Regions from separate parts of the Sphingobium yanoikuyae genome, predicted to be linked through region 1. Evidence: predicted binding sites of a transcription regulator. Region 1 holds the regulator's gene; the other holds the start of a gene.

Evidence for each region. Region 1 encodes LexA, which represses DNA repair genes until DNA is damaged. Its sites were predicted from a motif close to GTTCCNCNCTTGTTCT; they were not measured.
Region 2: the regulator LexA is predicted to act here: its motif matches at 1,383-1,398, upstream of HH800_RS21005 (MmcB family DNA repair protein).

Annotation. Positions count from the first base shown of each region.
Region 1 covers NZ_CP053021.1:2,270,554-2,278,499, forward strand. The annotation lists gene HH800_RS11210 (chloride channel protein) at 1-103, opposite strand, end outside; gene trpD (anthranilate phosphoribosyltransferase) at 236-1,228, shown strand; gene trpC (indole-3-glycerol phosphate synthase TrpC) at 1,225-2,016, shown strand; gene moaC (cyclic pyranopterin monophosphate synthase MoaC) at 2,013-2,498, shown strand; gene glp (gephyrin-like molybdotransferase Glp) at 2,495-3,679, shown strand; gene lexA (transcriptional repressor LexA) at 3,784-4,461, shown strand; gene HH800_RS11240 (ComEC/Rec2 family competence protein) at 4,452-6,584, opposite strand; gene gltX (glutamate--tRNA ligase) at 6,634-7,946, shown strand, end outside.
Region 2 covers NZ_CP053021.1:4,348,582-4,356,527, reverse strand. The annotation lists gene HH800_RS21020 (PaaI family thioesterase) at 1-116, shown strand, start outside; gene HH800_RS21015 (DUF1491 family protein) at 109-459, shown strand; gene HH800_RS21010 (cell wall hydrolase) at 635-1,306, shown strand; gene HH800_RS21005 (MmcB family DNA repair protein) at 1,410-1,916, shown strand; gene HH800_RS21000 (ankyrin repeat domain-containing protein) at 1,956-2,594, opposite strand; gene HH800_RS20995 (SCO family protein) at 2,639-3,292, shown strand; gene HH800_RS20990 (YcgN family cysteine cluster protein) at 3,296-3,721, shown strand; gene HH800_RS20985 (M48 family metallopeptidase) at 3,678-4,412, shown strand; gene HH800_RS20980 (hypothetical protein) at 4,417-4,677, shown strand; gene HH800_RS20975 (rhodanese-related sulfurtransferase) at 4,674-5,495, opposite strand; gene pdeM (ligase-associated DNA damage response endonuclease PdeM) at 5,561-6,220, shown strand; gene HH800_RS20965 (TonB-dependent receptor) at 6,411-7,946, shown strand, end outside.

The sequences.
Region 1 (7,946 bases):
CCGCCAGTATGGCGAGCAGGATGAAGGCCGCCTCGCTCTCGCGCAACCGGCGGCGCTGGCGGATGGCAAGGCTCCAGAACAGGGTCGACCAGGAACGGCGCATGGTTTCTCCGACAACGCCCCTTTGGCCTGCACGTCAAGCCAATTGCCGGGCCACGCAACAAAATTCCAATTGGCGGGCAAATAGCATGTCGCCCTCGACTTTCGCGCGCGGCCGGGACTAAAGGCTTGGCCCATGACCCTGTTGCCCCATCCCAGCGCGCCCCTGGCCGCCGACGAAGCCGCCCGCGCCTTCGACCTGCTGTTCGACGCCGACCTGTCGGACGAGGCGATCGCCGGTTTCCTCGTCACCATGGCGCGGCGCGGCGAGACTGCGACGGAAATCGCCGCCGCCGCCCGCGCGATGCGCGCCCGGATGATCCCGGTCGACGCGCCCGACGGCACGATCGACGTCTGCGGCACCGGCGGCGACGGCCATCATACGCTCAACGTCTCGACCGCCGTCAGCCTGGTGGTCGCGGCCGCCGGCGTGCCGGTCGCCAAGCATGGCAATCGCGCCGCCTCGTCCAAGGCGGGCGCCGCCGATACGCTCGAAGCGCTGGGCCTCGATCTCGATCGCGCCGCCGCCACGGCGGAAGCGACGCTCAAGGATTTGGGCATCTGCTTCCTGTTCGCGCAAAATTATCATCCTGCGCTCAAGCGTCTCGGTCCGATCCGCCGGTCGATCGGCGAACGCACCATCTTCAACCTGATGGGGCCGCTCGCCAATCCAGCCAATGTCCGCCGCCAACTGGTCGGCATCGCCCGTCCCGCCTATGTCCCCATCTATGCCGACGCACTGGGCCAGTTGGGCGCCACCCATGCGATGATCGTGTCGGGCGACGAGGGGCTTGACGAACTCTCGCTCGCCGGCGGCAACGACATTGCCGAGGTGACGGCCGACGGCGTCGTCGCGATGCGCCGCCTGACCGCCGCAGAACTGGGCCTTTCGACCCAGCCCGTAACCGCCATTCGCGGCGGCGACCCGACCCATAATGCCGCGGCGCTCCGTGCCCTGCTCCAGGGCGAGGCCGGCGCCTATCGCGACGCCGTGCTGCTCAACGCCGCCGCCGCTTTGGTGGTGGCTGACGCTGCCCATGATTTCCAGGAAGGCGTCGAACAGGCCGCCGAAGCGATCGACAACGGCCTTGCCAACGCGCTCCTCAATTGCTGGATTGCCTATCAATGACCAACAAGCTCATCGAAATCTGCGATTTCAAGCGCGAGGATGTCGCCCGCCGCAAGGCCGCGACGACGATCGCATCGCTCCACGTCCGCGCTAGCGAGCAGACCCCGCCGCGCGGCTTCCGCAAGGCGCTGGACGATGCCGCCCGTTCGGGCTTCGGCCTGATTGCCGAGGTGAAGAAGGCCAGCCCGTCCAAGGGGCTGATCCGCGCCGATTTCGATCCGCCAGCCCATGCCGTCGCCTATGCCGCCGGTGGCGCCGCCTGCCTTTCGGTGCTGACCGACGAACCCTATTTTCAGGGCCATGACGATTATCTGATGGCCGCCCGATCGGCCTGCGCGCTGCCGGTGCTGCGCAAGGATTTCATCGTCGATCCCTGGCAGATCCTGGAAAGCCGCGCGCTCGGCGCCGACGCGATCCTGATCATCGTCGCCGCGCTGGAAGATAGCCAGATGCAGGAGATAGAGGATGCGGCGCTCGGCCTGGGCATGGATGCCCTGATCGAGGTGCATGACGAGGCCGAACTGGAACGTGCGCTCAAACTCCGCTCGCGCCTGATCGGCGTCAACAACCGCGACCTGCGCGATTTCAGCGTCGATTTCGCCCGCACCTATGAACTGGTGGGCAAGGCGCCCGACGGCTGCACCTTCGTCGCCGAAAGCGGCCTTGGTTCGCATGCCGACCTCACCGCCATGGCCGATCATGGCGTGCGCTACTTCCTGGTCGGCGAAACCCTGATGCGCCAGGCCGATGTCGAGGCGGCGACCCGCAACCTGCTGACCGGCGCATGACCGGCCTCACCCATCTGGACGAGGATGGCGCGGCGCGCATGGTCGATGTCTCGGCCAAGGCCGTGACCGCGCGCGAGGCGGTGGCCGCCGGCCGCATCACCATGGCGGCCGACGCCGCGCAGGCGATTGCCGCCGGCCTCGTCAAGAAGGGGGATGTGCTGGCCGTCGCCCGCGTCGCCGGCATCATGGCCGCCAAGCGCACCGCCGAACTGATCCCGCTCTGCCATCCGATCCCGCTGAGCGCCGTCACCATCGACTTTACCCTCCGCGACGATGGCGTCACCGTCACCGCAACCGCGCGCACCGCCGGCCAGACCGGGGTGGAGATGGAGGCGCTGACCGCCGCGACTGCCGCCTTGCTCACCGTCTATGACATGGCCAAGGTGCTCGATAAGGGCATGATAATCGGCGATGTTCGCCTGCTCGCCAAGCGCGGCGGCAAGTCGGGCGACTGGACCGCGCCGGAGAGCAGCGACCGATGAGCCTGATGCCGGTCGCGGACGCGCAGGCGCGGCTCCTTGCCCTTGCCAATCCGTTGCCGGCCGAACATGTGCCCGTCGCCGCCTGTGCCGGTCGCTGGCTCGCCACCGACATCAGCGCACTCCGCGACCAGCCCTGGGCCGATCTTTCCGCGATGGACGGCTATGCCGTGCGCGCATCCGAAGGCGCCGGGCCGTGGCAGCTGGTCGCCACCAGCAGCGCGGGCGACGCCGATATCCCGGCCCTGCAACCGGGCCAGGCCTGCCGCATCTTCACCGGCGCGCCCTTGCCGGCCGGCGCCGATGCGATCCTGATCCAGGAAAATGCCACGCGCGATGGCGACAAACTGACCGCGCATGACGGCATATTGACGTCCGGCAGGCATGTCCGCCCGCTCGGCTCGGATTTCCGCGTCGACACGCTGCTGGTCAGCGCCGGCAGCCGCCTCACGCCGGGCCAGATCGCGCTTGCGGTCCTTGGCGGCCATGGCAGCCTGCCCGTCGGCGCCAGGCCCCGCATCGCCCTGCTCTCGACCGGCAATGAACTTGTCCCCCCCGGCGCGCCGACGCCGCCGGGCTATCTCCCCTCGTCCAACGCGCCGATGCTCGCCGCCCTGCTCGCCGCCCTGCCCTGCGACGTGATCGACCTTGGCATCGTGCCCGATGATCTCGCCGCCATGACGCAGGCGCTGGAACAGGCGGCACAGGCCGACATCATCGTCTCGACCGGCGGCGCCTCGGTCGGCGACCATGACTATGTCCGCCTCGCCTTTGCGGCCGCCGGCGGCACGCTCGATTTCTACAAGATCGCGATGCGGCCGGGCAAACCGCTAATGGCCGGGCGCCTGGGGAACGCCACCTTCCTCGGCCTGCCGGGCAATCCGGTCTCCGCTTTCGTCACCGGCACCCTCTTCCTCTGCCCGCTGGTCCGCCATCTCGCCGGATCGCGCGCGCCGCTGCCGCCGGTCGTGCAGGCCCGCCTTGCCGCCCCACTCGGCGCGACGGCGGAACGCGACGATTATCTGCGCGCCTATCGCGGCGCCGACGGCATCGTCTCGGTCACGTCGCAGGACAGCGCCGCCACCGCCGCCATGGCGCTGGCCGACTGCCTGATCCGCCGCCCGGCCGGTTCAGCCCCCGCCATTGCCGGCGACATGGTCGACATCATCCCCCTGACCGCCTGACTATCTGACTGCCTGACCGGCAAAAGCGGCGCATGGCTTAACGCGCTTGACTTGCCCCTTTCCGTTTCCTATGCGTTCTTCATTCGTTCCATGGAGGACCGCCGATGTTGACGCCCAAGCAGCAGGAATTGCTGAGCTTCATTCAGACCCGGCTGGAAGAAGGCGGCGTGTCCCCTTCGTTCGAGGAGATGAAGGACGCGCTCGACCTGCGCTCCAAGTCCGGCATCCACCGGCTGATCAATGCGCTGGAGGAACGGGGCTTCATCCGTCGCCTGCCCAATCGCGCCCGCGCGCTCGAAGTGCTCAAGCTGCCCGATGCGATGCACCGCGCGCCCGCGCCGGCCATTCCGACGCCCAAGATATCGGCGCCCGCCGTGCTGCTGCCGACCGCCGCCAATGACGTGATCGAAATCCCGCTGCACGGCCGCATCGCCGCCGGCGTGCCGATCGAGGCGATGGAAAGCCACACCATGCTCTCCGTCCCCGCCGCCTTGCTCGGCTCGGGCGATCATTATGCGCTCGAAGTGTCGGGGGACTCGATGATGGAGGCCGGCATTCTCGACGGCGACTTCGCGCTGATCCAGCGCACCGATGTCGCGCGCGAGGGCCAGATCGTCGTCGCCCTGATCGACGACGCCGAAGCGACGCTCAAATATTTCCGCCGCGAAGGATCGCGCGTCCGGCTCGATCCCGCCAATGCCGCCTATGAACCGCAGATCTATGATCCGCGCCAGGTCCGCATCCAGGGCAAGCTCGCCGGCCTGCTACGCCGCTACAACTGACCGGCTGTTCGGGGCCGGCGGCGCACGATCCACGGATGCGCGTCGCCGGGCCGATGGACGGTGTGAACTTTGCCGCCTTCAAGGCCAATCGACAGGCCGCCGGTGCGCGACAGCAGCCGGCGGTCGATCTTCATCCAGCGCGGCCGGCACCAAAAGGGCAGGCCCCGGTCGCTGATGACGATATCCGCCGCCGCGCAATCTCGCTCCAGCACCGGCCGGTCCACCAGCATCGCATTGCGCGTCACCAGCAAATGCCAGTCGCGCCCGCCCCGTGGCAATGTCACCGCGCACAGATCGGTCGAACAGCGCGCCTGCTTCATCGTCGCGATCGCCTCCAGCGTCCCGTCATAGCCCGCGCTCTCGCTCAGCACATCGCGGACATAGTCGCCCGCCCCCTCGCGCAGCAGCGCCATCGTCCCCGCCGGTGTCCGCACCGCGACATGCCGCCCATCGCCGGTCACCACGATATCGGGCGGCGCCAGCAGCGTGATGCCGATCAGGCCGACCGCCACCGGCCCAAGCCCTAGCCAACGCCAGCGACTGCGCCAGAGCAGGCACCAGAGACCACCCGCCACGATGATCGCGAACAACCCGCCCGGCACCGCCGGCGCCAGCATCACCGCCATCGGGCTGGCCGCCACGCCATGCGCCACCGCCAGCAACAGCGCGATCGCCTTGCCGGTCAGCCACCAGAAGGGCGTACCCAGCCCGACGAGGTCGAAGCCCAGCGCCACCGCCTCCAGCGGCATGATGACGAAGGTGGTGAGCGGGATCGCGACGAGGTTAGCTACCGCGCCCAGCAAACCTGCCTTGTGAAAATGGTAAAGCGCGATCGGCGCCAGCACCAGTTCGATGGCGAACCCCGTCAACAGCATCGCCGCCACCGTTCGCCCGGCCTTGCGCAACCAAGGCTCGTCCCGCGCCATCGCGAACCCCTTGAACCGCCGATGCTCGCCCAGCGCCACCAGCGCGACCACGGCGGCAAAGCTCATCTGGAAACTCGGCCCGATCAGCGCCTCGGGCCAGAAGACCAGCACCACCAGCGCCCCGGTCGCGACCAGCCGCAGGGTGATCGCCTCGCGCCCCAGCGCCAGCCCGCCCAGCACCAGCAGCGCCGCGATGCAGGATCGCACCGTCGGCACCTCCGCGCCCGTCAGCAGCGTATAGCCGATCCCTGCCAGCGCGCCGCCGGCCGCCGCGATCAACATCAGCGGCCAGTCCAGCGCCGCGCGCGGGATCAGCGCCAGCAGGCGCAGCAGCAGGAATATCACCGCCCCGATCAGCGCCGTCACATGCAGCCCGCTGATCGACAGAAGATGGGCAAGGCCACTGCGCCGCATCGCCTCGGCATCCGCCTCGGCAATCGCGCCCTGGTCGCCGGTCGCCAGCGCCACCGCAATCCCCGCCGGTGCGCCCGCCACCTGCCCGCCGATATGATCGAACAGCCGCGCCCGCAGCGTCGGCCCCTCGCGCGCCTGCTCCACCATCTCGACCGGCGCCAGCGCCCGCCCGGTCGCCCCGATCCCCTGGAAATAGGCGCGTCGCGCAAAATCGAACGCCCCCGGCACGCTCGGCGGCGCGGGCGGCATCAGCCGCACACGAAAGCGCAGCACCGCCCCCTTGCCCAGCCCTTCGGGCACGTCCGCCTCCGCGATATTCACCCGGATCGCCGCGGGCAGCGCTGGCGCCGCGATCGGCCGCAAGCCCACCCGCACCATCTGTTGCGCCGGCAGCTTGGCCACCGCCGTCACGCTCCCCGTCACCTGTACGAATATGGGACGGGCCAGCGGCGGCTGCCCCAGCCAAGCCGCCTTGCCCCAGACCAGCAGGCAACCAACACAAGCCAGCAAGCCGCCCGCCACCAGCATATGCCGCGATCGCGCGCCCACCGGCAGCAATAGTGCCAGACAGGCCAGCCCCAGCGCCGCGCAGCAACAGGCCAGCCAGTCCACCGGCCCCGGCAGCACGAACCAGCCGGCAATGCCCGCGCCCAGCGCCACCGGCACCCACAAGGCGAGCTGTTCGCGCTCCACCTCCAGCCATTGTTCGATCCGCGCAAATCCATTGTGCGCAATACGCACCGTCCTGCGCCCAACGGACGTTTGTCGTGGCTCAAAAGCCATGCTAGGGGGCGTCGCATCCATGGATCAGGCAGGAAGAATGTCAGCGAATATGACGGCAAGTGCAACGGGATTGAACAAGCAGGTGGTGACCCGTTTCGCCCCGTCGCCAACGGGCTTCCTGCATATTGGCGGCGCCCGCACCGCGCTGTTCAACTGGCTGTTCGCGCGCCATCATGGCGGCAAGTTCCTGCTCCGCATCGAGGATACGGATCGCGCCCGCTCCACCGAGGAAGCCGTGGCCGCTATCTTCGACGGCCTGGAATGGCTGAACCTGGGCGGAGATGAGCCGGCCGTGTTCCAATTCGAGCGCACCCCGCGCCATGCCGAGGTCGCCAATCAGCTGCTCGCCAATGGCCATGCCTATCGCTGCTATGCGACACAGGAAGAGCTGGCCGAACTGCGCGAACAGCAGCGCGCCGCCAAGCAGCCGATGCGCTATGACGGCCGCTGGCGCGACCGTTCGCCCGAGGAAGCGCCCGAAGGCGCCCCCTTCGTCATCCGTATCAAGGCCCCTCGGACCGGTGAAACGGTGATCGAGGATGCGGTGCAGGGCCGCGTCGTGGTGCAGAATGCCGAGCTGGACGACATGATCCTGCTGCGGTCGGACGGCACCCCCACTTATATGCTGGCCGTCGTGGTCGACGACCATGACATGGGCGTCACCCATGTCATCCGTGGCGACGACCATCTCAACAACGCTTTCCGCCAACTCGCCATCATCAAGGCGATGGGCTGGGAGGAGCCAGTCTATGGCCATATCCCGCTGATCCACGGGTCGGACGGCGCCAAGCTGTCGAAGCGCCACGGTGCGCTCGGCGTCGACGCCTATCGTGACGAGATGGGGATGCTGCCCGAAGCGGTGCTGAACTATCTGCTGCGCCTGGGCTGGGGGCATGGCGACGAGGAGATCATCTCGATCGAGCGCGCCATCGAACTGTTCGATATCGACGGCGTCGGCCGTTCGCCCTCGCGCTTCGACATCAAGAAGCTGGAAAATCTGAACGGCCATTATCTGCGCGAGGCCGACGAGGCGCGCCTGGCCGCCCTGGTCGCCCCGCGCGTTGAGTCGCGTCTTGATACGCAACTGAATGACGCCCAGCGCGATATTTTGACCCAGGCGATGGTTTCGCTCAAGCCGCGGGCCAAGACACTTAACGAAATTGCAGAAGGCGCGGAGTTTCTGTTCAAATCTTGCCCGCTCGATTTTGACGAGAAGGCGTCTGCTCTGCTAGATGAACCCGCGCGTGAGCTGCTGAAAAAGACAGCCGACGCTCTCCAGCCCGTCCAGTCCTGGACGGTTGAAGCGATCGATGAAGTGATACGCCGCGTGGCAGAGGATGCGGGGCTTGGCCTGGGCAAGGT
Region 2 (7,946 bases), 2.1 Mb from region 1:
TCTATGTCGCCGAGGCGAGCATTCTCGATTCGGACGGGGAAGAAGTGGGCCGGGGCACCGGCACCTTCATGCGATCGCAGATTCCGCTGTCATCGCTGCCGGGATATCATGGCTGAGGAGAGTCCGGCCGCGCGGCTGACCAGCGCGATGCTGGTCGGCGCGCTGGTGAAGCGGGTGAATGCCGCCGGCGGTTTTGCCATGATATTGGCCAAGGGCGACGAGATGAGCGGTGTCATCCTGGTCCAGGTGATGGACAAGGGACGGGAATCCGCAATTTTCGAACGGGTATCGAACTTTCGCGGCGGCCATGCATTGATGCGCTGTGGACCCCCTGCGGAAGAGGGGCCGGAGGCGTTCGCCGCCTATGCCGAACGCCGACGCAGATCGGACCCCGACCTGTGGCTGGTCGAGCTTGATATCGCGGATGCGGAACGGTTCGCCGCTGAAACGATCTGCTGATCGTTGACTCCTTGCACGCGCGCGGGCAATGGCGGCCGACGCTGAACGCGCAGGTTGCCTGCATTCGTCCATGGGGGGCGGGCCGGTAAACACGCAGACGGGGGGCGGCCGAACGTCACAGAATATCGGTTACAATCGACGTTTCTGGCCAATAACCGCACGATTTTGAGCAATAATGAGTTTTCGTCTGAAGGCCGCGATCATCGCGGCATTTACGCTGTCGGCCGCTGCGGCTATTACGGCGTCGGACATGTCGAGCGCCAGCGAGGCCTCCCTGTCCACGGTTTCTCTTCCGGAAACCGCTGCGCTGACTAGCGCACCCACGGCCGGCACCAAGCCCGCCGTCGTTTTCGCTGCGCCGCAGGAAGTCGCGCAGTCGCTGGATTCCGGCCCCAAGGCTGGCAGCAATTTTTCGACCGATATCGAGTCCAAGGCCGAGACCCTGGCAGCCCTGGTTGATGCGCAAGGCGCTCCCGAGGATGTCGAAGGCGACATGAAGTGCCTGGCCGGTGCGGTCTATTTCGAATCCAAGGGTGAAACGCTGGAGGGCCAGCTGGCCGTTGCCCGCGTCATCATCAACCGCGCCAAGTCGGGCCGCTTCGCCAGCAGCCTGTGCGGCGTCATCTATCAGCCGAGCCAGTTCAGCTTCGTGCGTGGTCACGGCATGCCGCCGATCAACATCGCCAGCGATTCCTGGCGCGAGGCGGTTGCGATCGCGCAGATCGCCCTGGACGACAGCTGGGACAGCCAGGCCGAAGGCGCGCTGTTCTTCCATGCCCGCCGCGTGTCGCCGGGCTGGGGCAAGACCAAGCTGGCGTCGATCGACAATCACGTCTTCTATCGCTGATCCGCGCTCACCGCGCGACAGTGACGCCCTTTTGAAGGCCGGTTCGGACCCCATGTCCGAATCGGTCTTTTCTTTTGTTCCCTTCCTGTTCTAATCTGGTGCCATGACCATCCAAGACGCCGCCCAAGACCTCGATCGCTGTTCACCGCTGACCGACGGGACCGCGCTGGCGGTTGCGCGCGGCACGCTGCGCCTGTTTCATCGCCATGACATGAACGGCATATTGGAAGTGCCGTTACCCAATGGCCGGCGGGCCGACATCATGGCGATCGACAGCGCCGGGCGCCTGACCATCGTCGAGATCAAGTGCAGCCGGGCGGACCTGCTGGGCGACATGAAATGGCCGGATTATTTCGACTATTGCGACCGCTATTTCTGGGCGGTGCCATCGGGCTTCGACACCAGCCTGTTCGACAGCGAGGCGCTGTGGCCGGCCCGCACCGGCCTGATCGTCGCGGACCAATATGATGCCGAACTGGTGCGCGCCGCGCCGTTCGAGCCGCTGGCCGCCGCCCGGCGCAAGGCAGAGACGCTGCGCTTCGCCCGCCGCGCCGCCCGCCGCCTGTCGGCGCTGGCCGACCCGGATTATGCGGCGGAACTGGGCTGGTAAGGGTTAAATAAAAGGGCGGCCTGGCCGCCCTTTTTCATATCAGAAGACCGGACCCTGGACCGGGCCCTTGGGCGTGGCATTGCTGGCCTTGGCGGAATCGAGCGCTTCGACCAGACCCGGCGTGCGGCTGTCGCGCTCGGCATAGTCGCGGGCGGACATGCCGGCGATGGTGTCGCGCTTGTCCGCATTGGCGCCTTGCGCCACGAGCAGGCGGACCAGGCCGATGTCGCGCAGCTGCACCGCGCGGATCAATGCGGTCTCGCCGCTGCCATTGGTCTTGTCGACCTGGGCGCCGCGGGCGAGCAGCAGGCGCACGCCTTCCTCGTACCGGTTCTGCACGGCGAGCAACAGCGGCGTGGTGCCATTATTGTCGGCCAGGTTCGGATTGGCGCCCTTCGACAGCATGAAGTTGAGCCATGTCGTGTCACGGCGGCCGATGACGATGTGCAGCGCGGTTTCGCCGGTGGTGACGTCACGGCTGTTGATGACGGTCGAACCCGGCTTCTGCAGCAGTTCGGTCGCCTTGTCCCCATCGGCGTCCTTCACCGCCTTGAGGAAGTTGTAATTGTTGGAAAACTGGGCCTGGGCCGCAACCGGGGCCATCAGTGCCAGGGTGATGGCGGCAGGCCGCGCCAGAAACAGCCAGGTGGAAAGTCCGCTCTTCATCCCAATCTTCATCGTCGCGCGCCCCGTTCGATTTGCAAATCGGCCCATAGCAAGGCATGGCAGGCGACACCATGAACAAAGCGCTGATCTCGCTCGCCCTGCCGCTTCTGGCCTTGCTGACGGCTTGCCATATGGGGGCTGGTGGCAATGCATCAAGCGGCGAGAGCGAACAGGGCAATCTGGTCGGCGCGCGCATCGGCGCGCCCTTCACCCTGACCGACCAGGACGGCAAGACCGTGCATTGGGACGATTATAAGGGCCAGTATCGGATCGTCTATTTCGGCTACACCTATTGCCCGGATGTCTGCCCGGTCGATCTGCAGCGGATCATGCAGGCGTTCAGCGCCTTCGAGAAGGCAGCGCCCGCCCGCGCCGCGAAGGTGCAGCCGATCTTCATCAGCGTCGACCCGAAGCGGGACACGCCGGCGGTGCTGAAAACCTATGTCGCGGCCTTCCACCCGCGCCTCGTCGGCCTGACCGGCACGCCGGAACAGATCGCGAAGGTGGCCAAGGACTTCGTCGTCCTCTACAATGCGGAAAAGCCGGAAGGGGCGAGCGACTATCTGGTCAGCCACAGCCGCACGCCCTATCTGTTCGGGCCGGACGGCAAGCCGATCGCGCTGGTGCCGGTGGATGATCCGGGCACGCCGGACGTGGACGAGGGCGCGCCGGATATCGTGCGCGCCTTTCTCGAAAAATGGGTCAAGTGACATTTGGACTTCTGGGACAAGCCCCTCGACAAGCTGAACCGCGCCGAATGGGAAGCGCTGTGCGACGGTTGCGGCAAATGCTGCCTGCACAAGGCGGAAGATGAGGACACGGGCCGCATCTATCCGACCAATGTCGCCTGTCGACTGCTCGACCGGCAGAGCGGTCAATGCACCAACTATCCCGACCGGCGGCGGTTCGTGCCCGATTGCGTGCGGCTGACCCCGGCCAAGGTGAAACAGATAAGCTGGCTGCCGCGCACCTGTGCCTATCGGCTGCGCGAGGCGGGGTTGCCGCTGCCCGACTGGCATTATCTGGTCTGCGGCGATCGCGAGGCGGTGCATCGGGCCAAGGAATCCGTACGCGGCTGGACCGTGGCGGAGGCCGATGCCGGCGATTGGGAACATCATCTTGTCGACCGAGAGCTCTGAGGCAGAAATCCTGATCGATGGCGTCGCCATGCCGGTGCGGGTGCGCCGGTCCGAGCGGGCGCGCGCCTACAAGCTGACGATCGACGGGGTGCGCGGCGAATTGCGGCTGTCGCTGCCGGCGCGGGCGAACCTCAAGCGTGCGCTGGGTTGGGCGCAGGGGCATGAGGATTGGGTCCGGGCGCAGATGGCGGTGACGCCGGCGGTGACGCTGCTGGGTGATGGCGCGACCTTCCCGCTGGAGGGGCGCGAGGTGCGCATCTGCTGGATCGCGGGGGCGACCCGCACGATCCGGCTGGAGGGCGACCGGCTGATCCTGGGCGGGGCGGCGGAATCGGTCGGTGCGCGGGTGCTGCGCTGGCTCAGGACGCGGGCGAAGGCGGTGCTGGAGGCGGAGACGCTGGCGATGGCGCAGGATCATGGCCTGATCGTCGCGTCGGTCGGCACCGGCGACACGCGCAGCCGCTGGGGCAGTTGCACGTCGACCGGGGCGATCCGCTATAGCTGGCGGCTGATCCTGGCGCCGGCCTGGGTGCGGCGATCGACCGTGGCGCATGAACTGGCGCATCTGCTGCACATGGACCATAGCCCGGCCTTCCACGCCGCCCATGCCCGTATCTATGGCGAGGATCCGCGCCCGGCGCGTGCCTGGCTGAAGGCGCATGGGGCGGGCCTGCACCGCTATCAGGCCTGAACCCATGGCGCGCCGGAAACGCTATCTGACCGCCACCATGCCTGACGGCTATGTGAAGAAGATCGGGCCGACCGCCGACCCCTTCACCCATTATTGGCGGATCGTCGCCATACTGGAAAATGGCAAGACCGAGGTCTTCTGGGGCCACACCCGCTCGCTGGCCGAGGCGAAGAAGAAGCGCGCCGCCGCGCCCGATGGCGCGCGGATGCGGGGCTGGACATCCTATCAGTTCGAGATGGTCGAATTGGTGGAGAGTGACAGCTAGCCCCGATGCGGCCAGGCGCCGTCGGCGTCGCCGGGGCAGTCATGGTCGGTATCGCGCGGATAGGGCAGGCCACAGGCGCTGCAGGTGGCATAATGGCCCTGTTTTAGCCCATGGCCGACCGCGACCCGCTCGTCGAAGACATAGCAGTCGCCCTGCCAGCGGCTTTGCGCTTGTGGCATTTCCTCCAGATAGCGCAGGATACCACCCTTGAGGTGATAGACCTCGTCAAAGCCGCGCGCCTTGACCAGCGCGGTCGATTTTTCGCAACGAATGCCGCCGGTGCAGAACATCGCGATCTTGGGGCTGCGGCCTTCGTCGCGCAGCTTGGCGGCGAAATCGTCGAACCAGGCGGGAAATTCGCGGAAGGAGCGGGTGGCCGGGTCGATCGCATTCTCGAACGTGCCGACTGCCACCTCATAGGCGTTGCGCGTGTCGATGATGACGGTGTCGGGATCGGCGATCAGCGCATTCCAGTCCGCGGGATCGAGATGCACGCCGGCCTGATGGGCGGGGTCCAGGTCGCCTGCGCCCAGGGTCACGATCTCCGCCTTCACCTTGACCTTCATCTTGCCGAAGGGCGCGCTGTCGGCGGTCGCATATTTGACGTCGACATCGGCGCAGCCGGGCAGAGCGCGGATATGGGCGACCAGCCGCTCGATCGCGTCGGCCGTGCCCGCGACCGTGCCATTGATGCCCTCACGCGCCAGGATCAGCGTGCCGCAGGTGCCAAGATCGGCGCACAGTGCGCGCAGGTCGGCGGCGGTTGCCTGCGGGTCGGCGAAGGTGGCGAAACGGTAGAGGGCTGCGACGGTGAACATGGGGAGCCCTATAGGCGCTGGCGCGCATACTTGAAAGCCGGGCGAAGAGGGCGCATAGCCGGGCGATGGTTCCCCTTTCGTTCGCAGGTCATGATTTCCTGGCTTTGCCGGAGGCGGCTTTGTTCTGGCCGGCCCAGGGCGCGCTGCTGGTGGCCGACCTGCATTTCGAGAAGGCGAGCTGGTATGCGCGATTCGGCCAGTTCCTGCCGCCGCATGACAGCGCGGCGACGCTGGACATGATCGAGGCGCTGGTGGCGCGGACCGGCGCGCGGGCGATCTGGTCGCTGGGCGACAGTTTTCATGATGCCGATGGCGCGGCGCGGCTGGACCCACGGGCACGGGAACGGCTGGCGGCCCTGACCGAACGGCTCGACTGGTTGTGGATAACCGGCAATCATGACGTCGGCGTGGCGCATATGCCGGGCGGACGCCGTGCGGTCGAGGCGGAGGTAGACGGCGTCTGGCTGCGGCATGAGGCCGACCCGGCCGACCCCCGGCCGGAGATATCGGGCCATTTCCACCCCAAGCTGCGCCTGTCGCTGCGCGGCCGGCATGTATCGCGCCGCTGCTTCGTCGGATCGCCGACCAAGCTGATCCTGCCGGCGCTGGGCGCGCTGACGGGCGGGCTGGATGCAGGCCATGGCGAGATACAAAAGGCCGTCGGGCCGGGTGCAATGGCGTTGATACCCGTTTCCGACCGATTGCTGCGCTTTCCGCTGACGTAAGCAAACGCTACGGAAACCGGGCGTTAAATTGTTGCTGCTAGGCAACAGGGCCATGCAGCCATCATCACGCAACTGCGGAAAAAGCCCGGAATCACGCGATATATTGCGTTATTCCGACTGTGGCAGCATAATCGCGCATAGTCCCGACCCGGCAAAAAGCCAGGCGGGCCAGGAGAGGATGCACATCATGATGCACAAGAGCCTTTGGCTGCTGTCCGCCGGTGCCGTCGCGCTGGTGGGCGCCATGCCGCTTGCCCATGCCCAGGATGCCGCGCCGCAGGCGGCGGTGGACACCGAAAGCGTCGACATCATCGTCACCGCGACCCGCCGCGCCAGCCCGTTGTCCGACGTGCCGATCGCGGTATCGGCGGTCGGCCAGCAGGCGATGCAGAATAGCGGCGCCAATGATATTCGCGCGCTCAACCAGCTGGCGCCGTCCCTGCTGGTTTCTTCGACCGGGACCGAGGCCAATGGTTCGGCCCGTATTCGCGGCATCGGCACGGTCGGCGACAATCCTGGCCTGGAAAGCTCGGTCGCGGTGTTCATCGACGGCGTCTATCGTTCGCGCACCGGTGCGGGCCTCAATGATCTGGGCGAGATCGAGCGGGTCGAGGTGCTGCGCGGGCCGCAGGGCACGCTGTTCGGCCGCAACGCGTCGGCGGGCCTGATCAACATCGTCAGCAAGGCGCCGGAATTCACCCTGGGTGGCATGGCCGAGGCGACCTATGGCAATTATGATTATTGGCGCCTGGCCGGGCGCATCACCGGCCCGATCGCCAAGGGGATCGCGTTGAGCCTGGACGGCGTCTGGTCGAAGCGCGACGGTTTCTACGATCTGGTCGATGCCAGCGGCAACAAGGTTGGTGATACCAATGATCGCGACCGCTATTTCCTGCGTGGTCAGGCGCTGATCGAACCCAGCGATGCCCTGTCGATCCGGCTGATCGGCGATTATACCAATCGCGACGAAAGCTGCTGCGGCGCGGCCTATGTCGAGACGCGCGAACGGCGGCCGGCGACCGGCGGCGGCTATAGCACGGCGCCGTTCAACCGCATCGGCGCGATCCTGGCCGGGCAGGGCAGCGTCTTCCCCGCCGATCCCTATGATCGCGAGCTGACCATCACCGAAGGGCGCGACTATGTCAGCAAGCTCAAGGACTGGGGCGTGTCGGGCGAGATCAACTATGATCTGGGCGGCGCGAAACTGACCAGCATCACCGCCTATCGCGACTATAAATCCCGCGACTATGGCGATTATGACTATTCGGGCGCCGACCTTCTCTATCGCGATCCCAATACCTATCGCCAGTTCAAGACCTTCACCCAGGAATTGCGGGCGCAGGGTTCGGCCTTCAACGAGGCGCTCGACTGGCTGGTGGGCGGCTATTACGCCAATGAGAAGCTGACGCTGGAGGATAATATCCGCTTTGGCGCCGACTATGGCCGCTTTGCCGCCTGTCGCCTGATGGCGGGTGCGGGCGTCAACAGCAACTTTACTGCGGCGCAACTGGCGGCCTGCGGCAGCGGTCTTGCCACGTCGGCGCTGATCGGCGGCACCCAGGCCAATCTCAACGCCGGCCTGACCGCCGCGCTGATCAATGCCGGATTGCCGGCCGGCGTCGCGGCGGCACAGGCGGGGGCGATCTCCACCGGTCTTGGCAATGGCCTGCGCGCGCTGGCGGCAATCCCGGAAGGCACCGGCGACGTTGCCTCCATCTATCGCCAG